Limosilactobacillus reuteri: one gene and its partner. The protein of the gene in region 1 interacts with the protein of each later gene in a pairwise test. Links are inferred from orthologs where the notes say so. Each region holds a gene or a part of one and is shown in the gene's direction. Other genes may lie near its edges.

Evidence for each region.
Region 2: the proteins of ndk (region 1) and HHK02_RS02815 interact in binary tests that used the Escherichia coli proteins (3 or more experiments, as listed by UniProt). The link is inferred for Limosilactobacillus reuteri from one-to-one orthologs.

What each region holds. Positions count from the first base shown.
Region 1 is NZ_CP059275.1:632,017-643,427, forward strand. What follows is about bases 5,304-8,303. They hold ndk (nucleoside-diphosphate kinase), read left to right. Parts: upstream 5,304-6,581; coding sequence 6,582-7,025; downstream 7,026-8,303. Other genes in these bases: trpS (tryptophan--tRNA ligase), read left to right, coding at 5,304-5,621; HHK02_RS03690 (DNA-methyltransferase), read left to right, coding at 5,622-6,581; helD (RNA polymerase recycling motor HelD), read left to right, coding at 7,026-8,303. In the rest of the region: HHK02_RS03660 (DUF72 domain-containing protein), read left to right, coding at 1-608; HHK02_RS12860 (hypothetical protein), read left to right, coding at 609-734; HHK02_RS03665 (NAD-dependent protein deacylase), read left to right, coding at 735-1,433; HHK02_RS03670 (IpaB/EvcA family protein), read left to right, coding at 1,434-2,393; HHK02_RS03675 (hydroxymethylglutaryl-CoA reductase, degradative), read left to right, coding at 2,394-3,656; HHK02_RS03680 (Ppx/GppA family phosphatase), read left to right, coding at 3,657-4,598; more of trpS, read left to right, coding at 4,599-5,303; more of helD, read left to right, coding at 8,304-9,344; HHK02_RS03705 (cation:proton antiporter), read left to right, coding at 9,345-10,514; HHK02_RS03715 (aspartate aminotransferase family protein), read left to right, coding at 10,589-11,411. UniProt on the Escherichia coli protein: Major role in the synthesis of nucleoside triphosphates other than ATP. The ATP gamma phosphate is transferred to the NDP beta phosphate via a ping-pong mechanism, using a phosphorylated active-site intermediate.
Region 2 is NZ_CP059275.1:478,969-490,379, forward strand. Bases 3,932-6,931 are described here. They hold HHK02_RS02815 (uracil-DNA glycosylase), read left to right. Parts: upstream 3,932-5,086; coding sequence 5,087-5,776; downstream 5,777-6,931. Other genes in these bases: rnr (ribonuclease R), read left to right, coding at 3,932-4,027; smpB (SsrA-binding protein SmpB), read left to right, coding at 4,028-4,501; HHK02_RS02810 (LURP-one-related/scramblase family protein), read left to right, coding at 4,502-5,086; pta (phosphate acetyltransferase), read left to right, coding at 5,777-6,751; tsaE (tRNA (adenosine(37)-N6)-threonylcarbamoyltransferase complex ATPase subunit type 1 TsaE), read left to right, coding at 6,752-6,931. Also shown: HHK02_RS02785 (ClC family H(+)/Cl(-) exchange transporter), read left to right, coding at 1-604; preprotein translocase subunit SecG, read left to right, coding at 605-844; HHK02_RS02795 (alpha/beta hydrolase), read left to right, coding at 845-1,621; more of rnr, read left to right, coding at 1,622-3,931; more of tsaE, read left to right, coding at 6,932-7,210; HHK02_RS02830 (GNAT family N-acetyltransferase), read left to right, coding at 7,211-7,720; HHK02_RS02835 (PAS domain-containing protein), read left to right, coding at 7,721-8,143; HHK02_RS02840 (3'-5' exonuclease), read left to right, coding at 8,144-8,680; murB (UDP-N-acetylmuramate dehydrogenase), read left to right, coding at 8,681-9,577; rbsK (ribokinase), read left to right, coding at 9,578-10,501; rbsD (D-ribose pyranase), read left to right, coding at 10,502-10,897; fucP (L-fucose:H+ symporter permease), read left to right, coding at 10,898-11,411. UniProt on the Escherichia coli protein: Excises uracil residues from the DNA which can arise as a result of misincorporation of dUMP residues by DNA polymerase or due to deamination of cytosine.

The sequences.
Region 1 (11,411 bases):
GTGGTGAATTAGAACAGGTCTTTCAACAATATCGCCGGACAATCTCCCCCTTGGTAGCTGCTGGTCAATTAAAGACGATATTATTTCAGCTTCCTCCATATTTTGATGCAACTGTGCGTGACTTTTCTTACTTACGATTAATTCGGGAATGGTTAGGAAACTTGCCAATTGCAGTCGAATTTCGTAATCAAACTTGGTATAAGAAAGAAATTTTACCGTCAGTCTTAGATTTCTGTCGTGAGCTCAACTTTACATTAGTAGCTGCTGATGAACCCCATAATACGCCGACGTCAGTACCATTTGTGCTTGCAACAACTAATCCCGACTTAGCCATGCTGCGCCTTCATGGCCGTAATCGCAAAGGATGGGAAAATCAAGGAAAAGAATGGCGGAAAACGCGGACTTTATATCGATATTCGACGGAAGAACTCCAATTCTTTAAAAAACAAATTGAGTCCTTGCAGCCGCAACCTAAAGAACTCTGTGTTATCTTCAACAATAACTCAGCTAAAGATGCAGCACCCAATGCATTGAGTCTTCAAAAAATGATGAATATTGAATTCGAGGGATTGGCACCCAAATCACCAGAACAGCTTGATCTGTTTTAGATGCTACTAAAGAACAAAGGTATTCGTCACATTTTTTATCAAGAAAAGGCTACTACTAAAAAGAAGGGTTCTCATTTAGTAGCACTCCCATTCAAAGTTGATGGGAAGGTCGTTTTCTTTGAATAAATGGATGCGACGATTCAAAAAACATTTGACGACGCAAAAAATATTGTCTTTCTAACGGGAGCTGGTATCTCAACTGCTTCTGGTATTCCTGATTTTAGGTCAGCAAACGGTTTATATACGCAAAATCGGAATGCCGAATATTATTTAAGTCACCGTTATTTTGCTAGTGATCCAGAAGGCTTTTACAAATTTTGCAAGCAGAATTTATATTTTCCAGATGCAAAACCTAACGTAATTCATCAAAAACAGGCAGCGTTGACGCAACAGGATCGCGCGACAGTTATAACGCAAAATATTGATAACTTATATGAAGAAGCTGGAACAAAACACTTAATTGATTTTCATGGGAACCTTTTCCACGTTTATTGTGAAAAGTGTCATGAAACAGTTCCGGTGAGTGAATATTTGAATAGTCGCTTGCATCAAAAGGATAATGGTCCCTTGCGTCCGGATATTGTGTTATATGATGAAGGAATTAAGCAAGAGGATATTGTCAATTCTGTCAAGGCAATGCAACAAGCTGATTTAGTTGTGATTGTGGGTACTTCGATGAAAGTATACCCATTTGCGGGCTTGCTAGATTACCGCAATCCAAATGCAAAGGTGATTGCTGTTAATCAGCAGTTATTGCAATTTCCTTTTGACTTTCAAATGGTTCAAGACGACGCAACAAAATTCTTTGACGAATTAAAAGTATAAATGACTGAAGAGAGAATTACACTAAATAAAGAAAATCAGGCACTTCTTGATCAGGTTAATAGTCTATATCCTGAAGGTAGTGTCTTTGTTCAGTTTCATGGTGACAAGTCAGGATACGTTCGCCATGACCAAGCAACTCAACAAACTATTCCTGGTGCCTTGGTTATTATTGTGACTGACTTGACTGCCCCAAATTACACTGCTTCACATGAGTTATTGCACCTTTTGATGTTGCTAAAAGGGTTTCCACAAATCTTTTTCCAACTATCTCTTGGTGATAAGGAACTCGATGAACAGATGATGATTATGTCAACGGATTTGTATAACATTGCCATGCATCGAGTAGTGGTTGCAGAACAACGTAAGCATGGTTTTATTACCGATGAGACTGAAGAGCAGTATCTAAAGGGGATTGAACACACATTAACTCCGGAAAAAGAGGAAGATGATGAACGGACGTTACGGTTATTAACCGTTTTGGATGCCTTAGTCTTTTATGGTGATCACATTTCAAAGTATGAAAAAACTTTGGCAGAAAAGTACCCTCTCGCACTAGCTGCAGCAAAAAAGATGTATGCTGAGATTACAAAGAAGCCAATTAAGTCACCATTCGATATGCGCCGGTCAATTGTTAAGATTTATTCTTTGTTTGATCAACAAATGCAGGAATGGGGCTTACCAGCCTTACATAATAATGAATATACAACTCTCTCACCGGTATTAAGTGCCCGACAATTACGTTTAGAGATGCGTCAAGTTTTTGAAATCTATCACTCTGATATGAAAGAACGGGGGACAGATAAGCGCGCCTATGTTGGTCTTCGGCGGAGTGATGGTCAAAATTCGTTTACTCTTCCGGCACCGGCTCAAAATGCGCCAGAAGAATTTAAGAAGATATATGATCAACCAGTGAAGGAATTTCTTGAACAGAATAGCATTCCATACATTGTAAGGAAGTGAATGACTGATTGGCAACACGGTTTTTATAAGTTATCTGCCGATGATCGACGTCAACAATTAGCAAAAGCTCGTCACCTATCCTCTATGGAAGAGCAAGTATTAGCAAATACAAGTTCAGATTTAGGGGATGAGTTAGTCGAAAATTATATTACTGATTATTCTTTACCTGAAGGAGTAGCCTTAAATATAACCGTAAATAATCGTCCGTATGTTGTACCAATGGTGATTGAAGAACCATCAGTCATAGCCGCTGCTAGCAATGGTGCACACCGGGTAAGTAGGTCGGGAGGATTTACTGCTCCTCGGCAAGACCGACAATTAGTGGGGCAAGTTGTGTTAGATGATGTGACCGATAAAGCAGCAGTTAAAGCATGGTTATTAGAACACCAAGATGAGATTTTAACAATTGCTAACCAGGCTCATCCCTCAATGCAGGCACGAGGTGGGGGTGCGAAGTCGATGAAAGTTCGCACTCCTGGAAACTTTATTAGCATTGACCTGGGGATTGATGTTTGTCAGGCAATGGGCGCTAATAGTATCAATACGATGGCAGAAGCGGTTGGAAAATGGTTAACAGACCAGGGCTTCCATGTTATCACCGCAATTTTAAGCAATCTTGCAACGCAGAGTCTGCAAACCGCTACTTGTAAAGTTGATTTTCGATACTTAGCAACTCCGGAGATGGATGGTAAAGAGGTTGCTCAACGAATTACCCGCCTTAGTGACCTTGCGCAAGTTGATCCTTATCGGGCAGCTACCCATAATAAAGGAATAATGAACGGGATTGATGCGGTCATGATCGCCAGTGGAAATGACTGGCGGGCAATTGAAAGCGGGGCCCATGCCTATGCTGCTCGTGATGGACAATATCGCGGCTTAAGTACTTGGGAAATCCAGGACGGTTACTTGATAGGAAAAATTGTTCTTCCTTTACCAGTTGGTGTAATTGGTGGTTCAATTGGATTAAATAAAATGACTAGGATAAATTATCATATTAGTCAAATTAAGAGTGCTGAAGAGTTGGCAGCCGTAACAGCAAGTGTCGGATTAGCACAAAATTTGGCTGCTTTACGGGCATTGACAACTACTGGGATTCAAGCTGGTCATATGAAACTCCAATATCGCTCATTAGCGGCAAGTGTCGGAGCAACGCCAGCAGAAGTACCGTTAGTAGTAACACAATTAAAGCAGCGATCACATGTTGACCAAGCACTTGCTAAAGAAATATTATCAACGATCAGAAAGGACCAAGTTAATGACTGAATGGTGGAAAACCTCGCGATTGTAGACCTCGGCTCAAACTCGGCCCGAATGGCAATAACAGAAATTGCTCCAGATGGACGATTTCGTGAAATTCGACGTGTAAAAGAAAATACACGTTTATCTGAGGGAATGGGACGAGAAAAAATGTTACAAGAGAGTGCAATTGAACGCACAATTGCGGCTCTAAAACGATTTAAAAAAATCTACCAAGAGATTCCCAATATTAAAGTTCGTGCGATCACAACTGCTGCAGTTCGGCAAGCACGAAATCGTCAAGAGTTTTTGAATCGTGTTCAACAAGAAGTCGGTATTCATCTACAAGTTTTATCTGGTAAAAAAGAAGCCTATTATGATTATCTAGGCGTTGTTCGGACATTGCGACTTAACCACTGTTTGATTCTAGATGTTGGTGGAGCAAGTTGTGAATTGATATTGGTGCAACAGCGAAAAGCACGTAATTTGATTTCTATTCCGGTGGGAGCTGTTAATTTATCAGAACAATACCACTTAAATGGCTATGTTCGTTCGGCTGACCTTTTTCGTGCTCAGGTAGCCATGAATGAACGATTGACCAAGATTCCGTGGTTACGATATGCAACGCGTGTTCCGATTGTTTTATTAGGTGGTGCTAACCGAACTTTGGCGCGTATGACTCAATCCTATCATCACCATCACCGCCGAAACGGTTCGATTCATGGGTATCAACTCTCCTCACGAGTAGTATTTGCGACTTACCGTGAATTATTAAATCGGAACTTGGCCCAGCGTAAACGGCTGACTGGTCTAGAACCGGAACGAGCAGATATTATTATTGGTGGAATGCTGCCTCTTGTAACCCTTTTGCAACGCAACAGTGATGGCCGGGTTATTTTTTCAGAGAGTGGTGTCCGCGAAGGAATCATCACTGAATATGTAAATCAAAGGAAGCGACATCATGACTGAATGGCAGAAGAAAAACACGTTATTTTAACTGGTGATCGACCAACTGGTAAGTTGCATATTGGACACTATGTAGGTTCGTTAAAGAATCGGGTTGAATTACAAAATACAGGTAAATATGATACATTTATCATGATTGCTGACCAACAAGCATTGACCGATAATGCCCGGGATCCGGAAAAAATCCGCCGTAGTCTCCATGAAGTTGCTCTGGATTATTTGGCGGTTGGAATTGATCCAAAGAAATCAACAATTTTGGTTCAATCACAAATTCCAGCATTGAGTGAATTAACGATGCACTACCTTAACTTAGTAACTGTTGCACGTTTACGCCGAAACCCAACTGTTAAGACTGAGATTAAGCAAAAGAAGTTTGGTGAAAGTGTGCCAGCTGGATTCTTTACTTACCCGGTAAGCCAAGCAGCAGATATTACAGCATTTAAGGCTGATACAGTGCCAGTTGGTGATGACCAAGAACCAATGCTTGAACAAACTCGTGAAATTGTGCGGACATTCAACCGTATTTACCAACAAGATATTTTAGTTGAGCCTGAAGGGGTATTCCCACCAAAGGGTCAAGGACGGATTCCAGGGCTAGATGGTAATGCAAAGATGAGTAAGTCGCTTGGCAATGCAATTTATCTTTCTGATGATGCTGATACAGTGCAAAAGAAAGTAATGTCGATGTATACTGATCCAACACATATCAAGGTTAGTGATCCTGGTCACGTTGAAGGCAATACTGTCTTTACTTACCTTGACATCTTTGATCCAGACAAAGAGCAAGTTGCTAAATTGAAGGAGCAATACCAAGCTGGTGGCCTTGGGGATGTTAAGATTAAACGCTACTTAAATGAAGTTCTTGAAGCTGAACTTTCACCAATTCGCAAGCGGCGTGAAGAGTATGCAGCTAATATTGATTATGTTGATCAAGTTCTTAAAGAAGGCTCAGCACGGGCAAATGAGGTTGCAAACCAGACGCTTAAAGAAGTTCGTGATGCAATCGGGATTAACTACTTTGGCTAAATGCGCTCAAAAAGAAATAAAACAATTGATTTCACACTTGAGGAAGCTTCACCTGAGCTCCTTAATCAAATTATTCAACCTACTGATAATCTCCAGACAATATCCGATAAGATTATCAACGGGGATTCTTTCAAAGTAATGACTAATTTATCACCACACCAGGTTGATCTCGCCCTTATTGACCCTCCTTACAACCTTAATAAACAGTATGATGGTTTAAGCTTTAAAAAAATGTCCACAAGCCAATATCAAGCTTACACGCAAAAGTGGATTGACCTCTTAAAACCATTATTAAAAGAAAATGCTAGTATCTATGTCTTTTCTGATTGGGCAACCAGCATGGCACTTGCGCCGATCCTCGAAAAAAATTTTACAATTCAAAATCGGATTACTTGGCAACGAGAAAAGGGCCGGGGTTCACTGAAAAATTGGAAAAATGGGATGGAAGATATTTGGTTCTTAACCGCGAACCCGAGTGATTACACCTTTAATGTCGACCAAGTTAAGCAACGACGACAGGTGGTAGCTCCTTATCGTCAAGATGGGGTAGCTAAAGACTGGCAAGCTACTAAAAATGGTAACTTTCGGGATACAATGCCGTCTAATTTTTGGGATGACATTTCAATTCCGTATTGGTCAATGCCAGAAAATACTGGTCACCCTACGCAAAAGCCTGAGAAATTGCTGGCAAAAATCATCCTTGCCAGTTCTAATCCTAATGACTTCATTTTTGATCCTTTTGCTGGTTCCGGTTCGAGTTTAGTGACTGCCGCTAAACTTAACCGCCGTTATCTTGGAATCGAGCAAAGTCTTCTATATTGTGCATGGGGACAGTACCGACTTAATCAAATAAAAGATGATCCTAGCATCCAAGGCTACACTGATGGAGTCTTCTGGGAGCGTAATACCTTAGCAGTACAACGAAAGATTAAACGTCAACAAAGGGCAAGTGAAAAATAAATGGTTAAAGACGAATACACACTTGTACTAGTAAAGCCTGATGGGGTAAAAACTCGTCATATTGGAGATATTATTACCCGTATTGAACGGAAAGGGTATAATATTGAAGCTCTTAAGATGATTAACCCATCAGAAGAAAAGCTTCGTCAGCATTATTTTGATAAAGTTGACAAACCATTCTTCCCTGAATTATTAGAATATATGACAGAAGGACCAATTGTAGGAATTGTTGTTTCTGGTACTAATGTAATCCAAGCAATTCATAACATGGCAGGAGCTACTAACCCTGGTGAAGCTGAATGGGGAACAATTCGTGGTGACTATGGTCGTGAATGGCCTGATGGTAACTTGCGAAATATCATTCATACGTCTGATAACGTTAACAGTGCCACTCGTGAAATTGGTATTTGGTTCCCAGAATTTGATATTAAAGATAAACAGTAGATGGAAAATCATGAACGAGAAACGGAGCAAGCGCGGGTTGATAATGTTGAAAAACAAATTGACCAACAGATAGCTGCTACCACTAAAGCTGTTGAAGATGCTCATCGTGAAACACGGGCAGTTGAACGTAATTATAGTGAAAATGCATCTATTAATCGTTATGAAGTTGATGATATTGCTGAATCTCGGTCAATGATTGAACAGCAGCGACAATTGGTTTCACGAGCAGCGGAAAGTGAATCAATTCTAAAGCACCAGTTAAGAACTTTGAAAAACTTAAAAGGGTCACCGTATTTTGGCCGGATTGATATTCAAGATCCTGGTGAAGATAAGAGTGAAACGCTATACATTGGTACTTCTTCTTTAATGAATGAAGATAAAACAGACTTTTTAATTTATGACTGGCGGGCACCGATTTCTGGGGTTTACTATAATGGTACCCTTGGGAAAGTCAATTATGAAACGCCAGCTGGGATGCAAACCACAGAATTAAAAAAGAAACGCCAATTCACTATTAAGGATGGCAAGATCACTAACATGTTTGATACCAATGAAACGGTTGGTGATGAAGTTTTGCAAGCAGCTCTTGGAAAGCAAAATGACCAGTATATGCATAATATTGTGGCAACAATTCAAAAAGAGCAAAATGATATTATCCGTGATACGCGTAGTGATCTTTTGCTAGTACAAGGAGTGGCTGGTTCAGGAAAGACTTCAGCGATCCTTCAGCGAATTGCATACTTGCTTTATCATAGTCGAACAGAATTGAATGCGGATCAGATTGTCCTCTTTAGTCCCAATAATTTATTTAGCCACTACATTTCTGAAGTTTTGCCAAGTCTTGGTGAAAGAAATATGCGGCAAGTAACATTAGAAGGGTTTATCCGGCGGCGTTTTGAAGGCTTGCAAGTAGAAACATTATTTGATCGCTATGAAGAACGGCAAAAACCTGAAAATGCTTCTCATGTTGTTGCTGACTTTATTGAAAGTGAATCTTTTATGACGTCAATTGCACATTATGTCGAGAAAATGACAATTGAGGATTTGCAGTTTGCTGATATTCGTTTTAATGGTCAAGTTTTCTTTTCAGCTGACCACGTCAAAGATCTTTATAAAGAATTACCATTGACGATGGCTCCTGCTGATAAGTTAGTTCAATTGAAAAATAAGTTAATTCGTGAATTACAGCGGCGAGTTAAAGATGAAGCTAAAAAAGATTGGGTAGCTAAAGAACTGGATTCACTTGATTTACAACAATTGCACAATCTTTGTGGTAAGAAGTCAATTGATGACTTTAAGGATGAAGATGAGCAATATGTTTACCTTTCGCGGCGTTTAGCTAAACGACGCTTACGTGTGATTGCAGATGCGATCTATAATAATTACTTTCTCGATTTTTATAATCAATATAATAAGTTTTTGCATCAAGTTGAGGTACCTAAGACAATTAGTCAGCGGGAATGGGCAACAATGATTCTTGCTTTTCAAGATGAGATTGAATACCATCGGCTGGAATTAATGCATGCGGCACCTTTGATGTATCTGCGTGATTTGATTTCCGGTACAGGACAAAATCGTTCTTTTCAATATGTATTTATTGATGAGATGCAAGATTATTCAACAGCGATGTTAATCTACTTAAAACACGCCTTTCCCCAAGCTAAGTTTACGGTCCTCGGTGATAGTGAACAGGCTCTTTTTAAGCCATTGCAGTTACCGGAAGAGTTATTAAACAAACTTAGTGGGGTATTAAAGGCTAAGCGGCCTAATTTAATTGCTTTACGGCGAAGTTATCGTTCCACGACGGAGATTACTAATTTTGCGAAGGCCTTGTTGCCGGATGGAGATAAGATAATTTCTTTCACTCGCCATGGAAAGAAACCACGCTTGTTAGTTCGTTATTCTGATAAAGAGAGTCAGCAAAGCTTGTTAGATGAGACACTTAAACTAGCTAACAAACATGAAACTGTAGCGATCTTAACCAAGAATCAAGAGCAAGCCGCTGTTATTTATCAATTACTTCGCCGGCAAAAGGTTGAAAATATTCATCTCTTAGATAAGGATGCAAGTGAATTGCCAAAGGGGATCTTAATTCTCCCAATTTACTTAGCAAAAGGACTCGAATTCGATGCTGTCCTTGCTGCGGATGTCTCTGCTAAAAACCTAGCTAATACTGATGAAGTCGGTATGATCTATACAATGGCATCACGGGCAATGCATGAACTGGTTCTTTTAAGCAACGGTTCAGTTAGCGACGCAATTAACGAGAAAGCTGGGCGTCTTTTAACGATTGAATATCAATTGCCAAATAAAAATTAAATGGAATTTATTGCAGTGTTGGCGGGGTTATTGCTTGCAACCCAGATCGTAGCACACTTATGTCGTCGCGTTGAGATTCCAGAAGTGATTGGACAAATCCTAGTTGGAATCATTGCAGGACCCGCTGTTTTAGATTGGGTTCATCTAAATTCAATGATGAATGAATTTCAGGAAATTGGGGTTATTATCTTGATGTTCATCGCAGGATTGGAAAGCGACCTATCCTTACTAAGAAAATACTTGAAGCCCGCTGTTGTTGTGGCGCTTTTGGGGGTAATTGTTCCCATTGTAATTATGGGACCAGTAAGTTATATGTTTGGCTTTACTAAGCTTGAATCACTTTTTATCGGGGTTATTTTTGCGACAACATCTGTTAGTATTTCAGTTGCAGTATTGCGTGAATTTAATCGCCTAGATAGCCGAGAGGGGGCAACAGTGCTTGGAGCAGCGGTTGCCGATGATATTATTGGTGTTATCTTGTTAAGTGTGATGATTAGTGTAATCAATGGAAGCAGCAATAGTGGCCACGGCAATGGTCAGCCTTTAGGAATTGTCCTCTTGATGCAGTTAGTGTTCTTTGGTGGAACTTACCTATTAATTCGTTGGTTAGCACCTTACCTGATTCATATGAGTGATCGCCTATTAACAGTTGCTTCAACGTCGGTAATGGCGATGATTATCTGTTTAGGCATGGCCGCAATTGCTGATTATGTTGGCTTGAGTGGGGCTGTTGGCTCCTTCTTCGCCGGAATTGCTGTGGCTAACACCAAGCATAAAGAAGTTGTTGACCGGAGTTTTATTCCAATTGGATATGCAATGTTTATTCCGCTATTCTTTGTCAGTGTAGGCTTGAACATGCGCTTTGATAATATTGGTGAATCGTTTGTCTTTGTTATTGTAATGACAATCCTTGCATGCTTAACAAAACTGCTTGGATGTGGAGCGGGTGCTAAGCTATCTGGCTTTAGCATGCCCAGTTCTTATATTGTCGGTAGTGGGATGGTTGCCCGTGGTGAAATGGGATTAATTACAGCCCAGATTGGTTATGAAGCACATCTTCTTTCGCCAATGTATTATTCAGATGTAATTACCGTGATTATTATCGCAACTGTATTAGCGCCATTTATTTTAAAGAATGCATTGAAACGATCAGCCAACGAACTTGAGTAAGCCATCTTAGCTCAGCTAGGTAGAGCACATCCATGGTAAGGATGAGGTCGGCGGTTCGAACCCGCTAGATGGCTATGTTAAAAACGAAACTGAAGCAGGAGAAAACAAATAGAGATGTTTTATTAGAAGAAAAAAATGCATTTGCAACTGCTGCCCGGATTAAGTACTACGATATTGTATTAGATCATGGACGGGGGGCAATGGTTACTGATATTGAAGGAAATGATTATATCGATTTGCTTGCCAGTGCTAGTTCGACTAATACTGGTCATGCGCATCCGCGAGTAGTGCAAGCTATTCAAGAACAAGCAGCTAAAATGATTCAGTATACTCCAGCGTACTTTGCTAATTCACAAGCAGCGCGGTTGGCACCTCGATTAGCAGAATTAGCGCCGATAAGCGGGCCAGTTGAAATGGTATGGGGTAATTCTGGTTCGGATGCTAATGACGCAATTATTAAATTTGCGCGAGCATATACTGGACGCCAATATATTATTTCCTTTACGGGGGCCTATCATGGTTCAACTTACGGTTCAATGAGCTTGTCAGGTGTTTCATTAAATATGACGCGAAAAATGGGCCCAATGCTACCAGGCGTAGTAAAAGTACCATTCCCTAGTCCCTGGGAACGATTAACTAATGAAAGTGACGAAGCGTTTGTTGAGCGGATGTTTCATCAATTTATGCTGCCTTTTGAAACTTATTTGCCAGTTGATGAAGTTGCTGCAATTCTTATTGAACCAATTCAAGGTGATGGGGGAATTGTTAAGACTCCTCCTGCTTATATGCAAAAGGTATACGAATTTGCTAAAGCTAATGGAATTCTCTTTGCCATTGATGAAGTTAATCAAGGGATGGGACGGACTGGTAAATGGTGGTCGATCCAGCATTTTGGGA
Region 2 (11,411 bases), 150 kb from region 1 along the record:
TTCAATGATTAGTTATGGTTCGCAATTACCGGGTGGGATATTTTTGCCAATTTTAACTCTTGGCGCTATTTTAGGCGCAGTCTATTGTGCGTTAATGGTCCGTTTGGGATTAATGCCAGTTCGATATTTACCTAATTTTATTATCTATGGAATGGCAGGTTATTTTGCATGTATTAGTAAGGCGCCATTTACTGCTATTTTATTAATTACTGAAATGGTTGGCTCACTTGCGCACTTAATGCCATTAGCCTTGGTAGCAGTAGTAGCTTATCTTGTTGTGGATGCGTTACACGGTGAACCAGTATATACAGCAATGTTTAACGCCTTTATTGGAAATAATCCGCAACCAGCACGCCATAAAGAGGATGTTACGATGTCGATTACCATTTATGCTGGCGCCCAGTTGGATGGTTGTAAAATTAAAGATTTTCCATGGCCAACTGATTGTATTGTGATGGTTGTCTATCGGGGAGAAGAAAAGATCATTCCGAATGGTCAAACAAAGCTGCAAGCTGGCGATACGTTAATTTTGCGGGCCAATTCAGCAACTACTAGACAAGTTTACCATGAGATAAGTCGGGCTGCGCATTATGCACAAGGATAGTTGTATAACACATTAATGACTTTATTCTTAATTGATTGCGTTGTATTAATTGCGTGTGTAATGATGCAACCAGCAAAAAACGATAATGATGCAATGTCAGCTTTGACAGGTGGTGCGGGTGACTTATTCTCACGTCGTAAAGCGCGGGGATTTGAAGCTGTTATGCAGATTGTTACAACAATTTGTGGAGCACTCTTCTTTATTCTGGCATTAGCGATGATTTACGTTTCGTCACATTAAGTGATAACGTATACTGGTGAGTCTTTTTTCTTTCCCCATAGTGGACGGCATGGAGTTATTTTGCTTCATGCATATACAGGAAATACGAATGATGTTCGAATGCTGGGACGTCAGCTTAACTGGCAAGGATATACGGTTTTCGCACCGCTTTTGAGTGGGCATGGTGGTGATCCACGAAAGGTACTAGAAAGCAATGGTCCAGATGATTGGTGGGATGATACCCGGATGGCAATCTTTCGTTTACGCGATGCGGGAATTGATCAAATTGCAATTTTTGGGTTATCGCTTGGTGGTTTACTTGCAACAAGAGCTCTTGAGAATGATCCGCAATTATTAGGTGGTGGTGTTTTTGCATCCCCAATTACCACCTGGGGACAATCGAATGTTCCGGAATACTTCCCTAAAATTGCGGCAAAGTATTATCGTCAGCAAAAAATCAACCCATTAATTACTAAGGAAAAGGTTGCTAAATTGACTGAACGACTCCCCCAACAACTAGCACAAATTCAAACAATGGCGCATCAAATTTGTGACCAATTAGATCAGATTCATCAGCCATTCTTTATTGCACAAGGAGGCACAGATGAAATGATTGATCCAGCGTCTGGACTGCAATTAAAAACAAAATTACAGGAGAATGGGGTTGCAGTTGATTACCATTACTACCCAACCGCTACTCACTTATTAACAGTTAATACCGCTCATCGTCAACTATTTGCCGATGTAGAAAAATATTTACAAAATTTATTCGAGGTGCCTTCTAATGACAACAAATAAATGACAACAAATAATTTAAAAGAAAAAATATTAACACATTTAACAGATAATGCAGGTGTGAGTTACTCAGCAGAAAAACTTGCTCATCAATTAGGGATGGATGATGCTGAGCAGTTTACACCGATCGTTCAATCTCTTGCTCAATTGGAAAGAGAGAAAAAGGTTCAAGTAACTGATCATGGTGAATTCGAAGCAGTTATTAAACAGCAACCACTTATTGGAACTTTCCACGGAAACGATAAGGGGTTCGGTTTTGTAGACTATGACCCTGATCTTCCAGACATGTATATTAATCCTGATCATACTTTGCATGCATTAAATGGGGACCAGGTAGAAGTTAAAGTATTACGTCCAGCAAAAGCAGGTAGTGATCAGGGTCCAGAAGGTCAAGTAACCCGGATTGTTGAACATAAATATGAAAATGTAGTTGGTGAATTTAAGCAAGCGACTATCGGCGATGATTACATTGGTGAAATTTTGCTTAAAGATAAGAAATTATCGCAGTATCATTTCTATGTAACGGACAAGGGATTAAAACCACTTGACGGCCAAGTAGTAACAGCTACTGTTGAGACTTATCCTAGTGATGAGGCACCGGAAGTAATGACGGGTGCCGTTACTGAAGTGATTGGTGATAAGGATGAGCCGGGTATTGATATTATGTCAGTAATCTATGCTCACGACGTCCCTCATGAATTCCCTAAAGAAGTGATGGAACAAGCTAATAAGATTCCGCTTCATGTTCTCCCAGAAGAAAAAAAGGGTCGGGTGGATATTACTGACCAACCGCTTGTTACCATTGATGCAATTGAATCAAAAGACTTGGATGATGCGGTGGTAGCTTGGAAGATGGACAATGGGCACTACCACCTTGGGGTTCATATTGCGGATGTTACTCACTATGTAAAGCCAGGTACACCGCTTGATCAAGAAGCATTTAAGCGTGGTACATCTGTTTATCTAACTGATCGGGTAGTTCCAATGCTTCCTAAGCGGCTTTCTAATGGAATTTGCTCTTTAAATCCTAATGAAGAACGCCTTGCTATGAGTTGCGAAATGGAAATTGATGAGCAAGGGAAAATTGTTAATCACCGAATCTTCCAAAGTGTTATGAAATCACATGCCCGAATGACTTATAAAGCAGTTAATAAGATTCTGGAGTCGCATGATGCTAAAACGATGAAGCAATATGAAGATCTTGTTCCAATGTTTGAAACAATGGGGGAGATTCACAAATTACTGCTTAAGAATCGGAAAAAACGTGGTGCTATTGACTTTGAAGCTCCTGAAGCAAAGATTATTGTGGATGAAAAGGGTCACCCAACTGATATTCAACTACGAGATCGGGGACTTTCTGAACGGATGATTGAATCCTTTATGTTAGCTGCTAATGAAACAGTTGCTGAACACTACTTTAAGGAACACGTTCCATTCCTTTACCGGATCCATGAAACACCAGATAGTGAACGTATTAAATCATTTGTGGACTTTTTAGCTGTGTTTGGAATTGAGGTTCATGGTGATATTAAGAATGTTAAACCAGGGATGCTTCAAAAAGTATTGAAGGATGTGGCTGGTACTCCTGAAGAGCAAATGGTTCAAGTGATGATGTTACGTAGTATGCAACAAGCTAAATACTCGGATAAAGAGCTAGGTCACTTTGGCTTAGGCGCTAAATACTACACTCACTTTACTTCACCAATTCGGCGATACCCTGATGATACGGTTCACCGTTTGATTAAGTGGTACGAAGAACATGGTAAAAACGAACCAGCTAAGGACCATTGGCGTGATAAGCTTCCAGAAATTGCTGAACATACTTCGGTTACCGAACGGCGGGGAATTGATACCGAACGTGATGTTGATAGTATGAAGAAAGCCGAATACATGGAAGACCATGTTGGCGAAACCTTTGATGCCGTCGTAAGTTCAGTGATGAAGTTTGGTTTGTTCGTCGAATTGCCAAATACAGTTGAAGGGTTAGTTCATATTAGCGTCATGAATGATGATTATTATGAATATTCAGAAAAACACATGGCCTTAATTGGACGAAACTCTCATCGAATTTTCCAAATGGGACAACCTATTAAGGTTAAGTTAGTTCGGGCAGATAAAGATCTTCGTGAAGTTGATTTTGAAATTGTTAACCCTGAAGAAGCACCAAAGACAAAGATTCGGGTCCCACGTAATGATGAATATCGGGGTCGAGGTCGTGGCCGCAAAGGACGTGCCAATAATAATTCCCGTCATGAGAACACTAGCGGTAATCATTACCGTAATACTCAAGGAAAATGGCGTCGAACTCACCAAGAAAATGGTCGTCAAAATAATCGTCAAATAAATCGGGGACAAACTCGTCACCACAATAATTCACGTGATCATGAAGGCGTTCGTCGCCACCATTAAATGGCAAAAAAATCCCATCAAGAAAATAATGACAATTTAATTGCACAAAATAAAAAGGCACGTCATGATTATTTTGTCACGGATACTGTTGAAGCAGGATTAGTTTTAACGGGGACGGAGATAAAATCTGTTCGTGCTCACCGGGTGAATTTGAAAGATGGATTTGCCCAAGTTCGTAACGGTGAAGCTTGGTTAATGAATGTGCATATTAGTGAGTATGATAATGGGACTTACTTCAATCAAGATCCATTAAGAAATCGCAAGTTGCTATTGCACAAAAAGGAAATCAATAAGCTTGTAGGAGCTTTACAGGATAAGGGAGTTACGCTTATTCCCTTGAAAATGTATATTAAACACGGCTATGCAAAAGTTTTATTAGGACTAGCCAAAGGTAAACACCAGTACGATAAACGTGAAGCAATTAAGCGTCGTGAACAAAACCGTGAAATTGAACGAGTTATGAAACATTATTAAGTGCGACAATTATATATTCGCGATCGTTCAAGTGATTTACATGGAACGACCGTCATTCGCGATAAGAATGGTAAATCGTGCTATCTTCTTGTCGGTAAGTGGGGAATGAGGTACGATGCCCTATCATTGTATGCAATTGATGGAGCCTTATTAGCTGAAGTAAAGCAATTAACTCTTGGACTGTTACCCAAATTCGCATTATATGTTAATCGACAACGCGTTGGAACAATTGGGAAAGGTCTTGGATTTGTTCAACAGGTTATTTATATTCGCGGTATTAACTGGATCGTTGTTGGTTCACCATTAACAAGCCGTTACCGTGTTTTTTCCGGTAGTCACTTAGTTTTTTCAATTCAACCCGTTAAACTATCAAGCGGATATTGTCATGAATTAAAGATAAATAAAAAAGAAGATGAACCTTTAGCAATTCTAATCGCTAGTATTCTTAACCATTGGGCTCGACGAAGTGAACAAGAACCTTTATTAGCACGATTAATGAAGCGTTCCCCTAATCTTAATACCAGCATGTCATTTTCAATTAGCAATCAGTTAAACTTAAACTGTAAAGAACGTAGAAACAAATAGGTGAAACAATTAATTCATAACGACTGGTGGGAAGTTTTAAAGCCCCAGTTTGAAAGTGCATATTATGCGCAATTGCATAATTTCCTAAAAGAAGAATATACCCATCAAACGATCTATCCAGAAATGCATCATATTTTTGAAGCATTTGAATGGACTCCTTTTAGTAAGGTTAAAGTTGTTATCCTTGGTCAAGATCCTTATCATGGACCAAACCAAGCTCATGGGTGTAGTTTTTCAGTACTGCCTGGGGTACCGGTCCCGCCTTCATTACAGAATATTTACAAAGAATTGCAAAGTGATTTAGGTTGTACACCGGTAAATCACGGCTATTTGAAGAAATGGGCTGATCAAGGTGTCCTGTTGTTAAATTCGGTTTTGACAGTACGAGCAGGGCAAGCATATTCTCACCGTGGACATGGCTGGGAGCAATTAACAGATGCGGCGATTCATGCTTTATCTGAACGTCCTAAACCAGTGGTGTTCATCTTGTGGGGACGAGCTGCTCGAAATAAGAAACAGTTAATTAATACGAAGACAAATATCGTTCTCGAATCAGCTCACCCGAGTCCATTATCTGCTAACCGTGGATTCTTTGGGTCTCGACCATTTTCTAAAACAAACGAAGCACTTCAGGCAATGGGAGAACAGCCAATTGATTGGCAACTGCCTGCCGAACCAAATTATCGTTAAATGGAATTATTTGATGAGATTGCTGCAAAGATTAAGGGACAAAACAAGACCATTGTTTTCCCTGAAGGTGAAGATAAGCGGATTTTAGGAGCTGCTGTCCGTTTAAAGAAAGATAATTTAGTAGAGCCAATTTTACTTGGTGATGAAGAAGCGATTAAAGAAGTTGCAAGTAAAAATGGTTTTGATCTTGCTGGCCTTCAAATTATCGATCCAGCAACTTATCCAGAAGACGATAAGCAAGCAATGTTTGACTCATTAATGGAACGGCGCAAAGGGAAGAATACTCCTGAAGAAATTCAAAAGATGCTTGAAGATGTGAGCTACTTTGGAACGATGCTTGTTTACATGGGAAAGGCTGATGGAATGGTTTCTGGTGCTGTTCATTCAACTGGGGCAACTGTTCGGCCTGCATTACAAATCATTAAGACTAAGCCTGGTGCCCATCGAATTAGTGGGGCTTTCCTCATGATTAAAGGCGATCAACGTTATATCTTTGCTGATTGTGCAATTAATATTGAATTGGATGCGCCAACAATGGCTGAAGTGGCAATTCAAAGTGCAGAAACAGCTCGCTTATTTGAAATTGATCCTAAGGTTGCGCTTCTTAGTTTTTCAACTAAGGGTTCTGCTAAGGGCGAAATGGTTACCAAGGTTGCGGATGCTGCTAAGCTAGTTCATGAATTGGATCCCGACTTACCAGCTGATGGTGAACTACAATTTGATGCTGCTGTTGTCCCATCAGTAGGTGAACTTAAAGCCCCTGATTCAAAAGTTGCTGGTCATGCCAATGTCTTTATTTTCCCAAGTCTGGAAGCAGGGAATATTGGTTACAAGATTGCGCAACGATTTGGCGGGTTTACAGCAGTTGGTCCTATTCTTCAAGGACTTAACGCACCGATTGCAGACCTTTCACGGGGATGTAGTGAAGATGATGCTTATAAGGTTGCAATGATTACCGCAGCACAAGCATTGTAAATGGAGAGCTTAACGTTAACGAATCGTGACGCAACAATTGCCCTTGGAAAGAAAATTGGTCAGCAATTAGTTGCCGGGGATGTGCTAGTCTTAGACGGTGATTTAGGAGCAGGCAAGACTACTTTTACCAAGGGATTGGCTGCAGGGTTAGAAATTCCTGATATCATTAAAAGTCCTACTTTTACAATTATTCATGAATATCAAGATGGACGTCTCCCCTTATACCATATGGATGCATATCGCTTAGAAAATGGGGGAGCAGAAGATCTCGGACTTGAAGAATACTTTGATGGTGATGGAGTTTCAGTTGTTGAATGGGCTGAATTTGTTGAAGATGAATTGCCAGCTGACTTTTTAGCTATCCACTTCAAGCGAACAGATGATGATAATACTCGTGTTCTGGAATTTGAACCCCATGGACAGCATTTTGACCAAATTGTAAAAAGCGTGGTGGGATAAATGGCAGATGACATTTCGATAAAGCTAGCAACGAGTGAGGATGCCGGGGCTGTTTTGCAATTTTTACGGGTAACTGCAACTGAAAGTGACGCGGTATTAGTTCCGCATTTAAATGAGATTAGTGAAAAGACAGAAGCAAAAAATATCGATTTAATAAATCAATTTGATGATTGTGTTATTTTACTTGCGATGCTCAGCGAAGAGATTGTGGGGATGGTTACTGTAATGGTATTAGATCATCAACCGACAACCGGTGAATTAGGAGTCGTGGTACGGAAAAAGTATTGGCGAAACGGAATCGGTCGCTTATTAGTCGATGAAGCAGAATATTGGTTTAATACTTATAGTAGTTTAGAAAATTTGGTCCTGACAGTTTTTGAGGATAATATTCCGGCAATTAATCTTTATCAGCAATTACACTTTGTTACAATAGGAAAAACAGTTGAGCAGGGTCGTAATGTCCTGCAAATGCAATACGATAATAAAAAAGAGGAAACAATGGAAAAGTAAATGACAGATATTAATCTTAAAGGTGGAAAACTAAGTATTGAACAACTTAATACTATTTTTGAAACCATCCCCGTAGAATTCGATTTCATTGATGAAAATGATATCATTCGCTGGTCATCAGCTAATCGGCATCGTTTATTCAAGCGAACGGATGCAGACTTAGATAAACATGTGCTTGAGGTTCATCCCGGGCATAGTCAAGGCCATGTTAAGCAAGTACTTCATGATATGCATAGCGGAGACCGTGATTCAATTAGCATTATGATCAAGCATCATGGTCAACCTGTAAATATTGCTTTTTATGCCTTACGTGATGATCAAAATAAATACCTTGGATGTGTAGAGGTAACGCAAGATGTTAGTAAACAGCAAACAAAGGGATCCTTCTGGCGAAACATTATGCAAGTCCTACATAAAAAATAAATGAATTTTATAGCAATGGACTTTGAAACTGCTAATGGTAAGCGTTACAGTGCATGTTCGCTCGCACTCACAATCGTTCGGAATGGACAAATTGCCGACGAATTTTACACCCTAATTAATCCTCATACTAAATTCTTTTGGCGTAATACACAGATCCACGGTATTCATGAACGTGACGTCCAAAATGCGCCTGATTTTCCAGAAGTATGGGAACATATCAACCAATTCTACACTCCTGATAAATTAGTTATTGCCCATAATAATCGATTTGATAATAGCGTTTTAAGGAATACGTTAGAACATTACAATATCGAAGTCCCCGCCTACCAGACGCTCGATACCGTTGCTTCAAGCCGCCAGTTGATTCCAGGATTAACAAATTATAAACTTAATACTGTTTGTGACGCGTTAAATATTGACCTTCATCACCACCATAATGCTCTTGATGATGCCCAGGCTTGCGCTAACATTCTGCTTTATCAAAGCAAGCATTTTACCCCACAACAGATTCAGCCCTTTATTAATTTAATCGGCTAAATGGCTAATTTGATGAACGAATTTCCTGATATTGAAATTAAACAAGATGAACCATTAATGAATTACACCTATACTAAAACAGGAGGTCCAGCTGACTGGTTGGCTTTTCCCGAAACGATTGACCAGGTAAAAGAATTGGTTGATTATGTTCGTGAGCATAAAATGGGCTTAACGGTTTTAGGAAACGCCAGTAATTTGATTGTTGGCGATGGCGGTATAGATGATTTAACAATTATTCTTACGCGGCTTAATAAAATTGAAGTTCATGATAATAAGGTAACGGCACAGGCAGGAGCATCTTATATTGCAACAACCGAGGCAGCCCGTGATAGTGAACTTACTGGATTAGAATTTGCTGCTGGTATTCCGGGCAGTATTGGTGGGGCTGTCTTCATGAATGCCGGTGCATATGGTGGTGAAACTAAAAATGTTGTTTCTGAGGCTACCGTAATGCTTCCCGATGGAACGATCAAACATCTTACGAATGAAGAATTAGACTTTGGCTATCGGCATAGCAGTATTCAAGATAATAATGGTGTCGTGTTGGATGCTACGTTTGCTTTGGAACCGGGTAAGTATGATGATATCAAAGCAAGGATGGACGACCTAAATGAACGGCGAGAGGCTAAGCAGCCATTAGATCTCCCATCTTGTGGAAGTGTCTTTAAACGGCCAGAAGGATATTATGCCGGAAAGTTGATTCATGATGCTGGATTGCAAGGATATACTTCAGGTGGAGCGCAGGTTTCGACTAAGCATGCCGGCTTTATCGTTAATATTGACCATGGAACCGCAGCAGACTACGTAAATGTTATCCATCATGTCCAAAAGACAGTTAAAGAAAAATTTGGTGTTGATCTTGAAACCGAAGTAAGGATTATCGGCCGGCAAGATTAAATGAGCAATAATGTAGTTGTTTTAGGAAGTATTAACGTTGATACTACTTATCACGTTGATCGCTTCCCTCAACCTGGTGAAACCATTTCAGCAGTAAGTAAGAGTTCTGCTCCTGGTGGTAAGGGTGCCAATCAAGCAGTTGCAGCAGCCCGCTCTGGTGCCAAGACGGCTTTTATTGGGGCAGTTGGTTCTGATAAAGAAGGAGCTTACATGCTTGAATCATTGGCTGATGATCATATTGATACACGCCATATCATGACTGATAAGTTACATGGCACTGGTAGTGCTGCGATTACTTTAGATGCTAATGGTCAAAATGACATTATGGTATATGGCGGTGCTAATCAAGCAATGACCACTGATGTTCTTGCAGGTATTGATGATGTTTTAGAAGATGCTGACTTTTTAATTAGTCAATTTGAAACACCACAAGAAGTGGCTTTAGATGCATTTAAGCAAGCTAAAAAATACGGTGTTACTACTCTTTTAAATCCAGCACCAGCTCATGAGATTTTACCAGAGTTATTAAAATATACAGATGTTATTACGCCTAATGAAAGTGAATGCGCCTTATTAACAGGTATTGAAATTACTGATGAAGAATCAATGTTAAAGAGTGCTGATTACTTCCGTGAACGGGGAGTTAAGCACCTTTTGATTACTTTAGGCTCAAAAGGAGTATTTTACTCTACACCTACAGCTCATGGATTAGTTCCAGCATTTAAGGTTAAGGCAGTTGATACTACAGCAGCTGGTGATACATTCCTTGGGGCATTAAGTTCACAATTAGAAAAGGACTTATCAAATGTTGACAAGGCACTTGTCTACGCACAACGAGCATCTAGTTTGACTGTCCAACAAATGGGAGCAATGCCTTCTATTCCAAACCATGATGCGGTTATAAAAGCATTAGCAGAAAATTAAATGAAGAAAACAGGGATTATTAATTCAGAAGTTTCAGCTGTCGTGGCTAATATGGGACATATGGATTGGTTATCAATTGGTGATGCCGGAATGCCCGTTCCATTTGGTACTAAGAAGATTGATTTGGCTGTTGATAAGGAATTGCCAAGCTTTATGGACGTATTGAATAATGTTCTTAAGGAAATGAAGGTTCAAAAGATTTACTTAGCTGAAGAAATCAAGGATCAAAATCCAGAACAACTTGAAAATATTAAGAAGGCATTACCAGATGTTGAGATTGCATTTATGCCTCATAGTGAGCTTAAGAAGAGTCTTGCTAAGACGCATGCCTTTATTCGGACAGGGGAAATGACGCCATACTCAAACATTATCCTTGAATCAGGCGTAACATTTTAAATGGAAAATGAAGTAAAAAAAGATAAGGGACAAAGTTGGGTTCAACTGTCAGACGGTTATTTAAGTCGGACACCAATGTTCCAATTTGTTATTTTATGTTTAATCTTCCCATTATGGGGAGCAGCGGCCAGTCTTAATGATATTTTGATTACACAATTTAAGACGGTTTTCACCTTAAATGATACTGCAACGGCCTTTGTTCAAAGTGCCTTTTACGGTGGTTATTTCTTAATGGCAATTCCGGCTTCAATTCTTATTAAGAAGACATCATATAAGTTAGCAATTCTTATTGGGCTATTATTTTATATTATTGGTTGTGGAATGTTTTTCCCAGCTTCACATGTTGCTACTTATAGTATGTTTTTAGTTGCTATTTTTGCTATTGCTATTGGTTTGAGTTTTCTTGAAACTAGTTGTGATACGTATGCAACGATGTTTGGACCAAAAGAAACTGCTAACAAACGGTTAAACGTTGCTAATGTTTTGATTCCTCTTGGTGATATCATGGGAATCG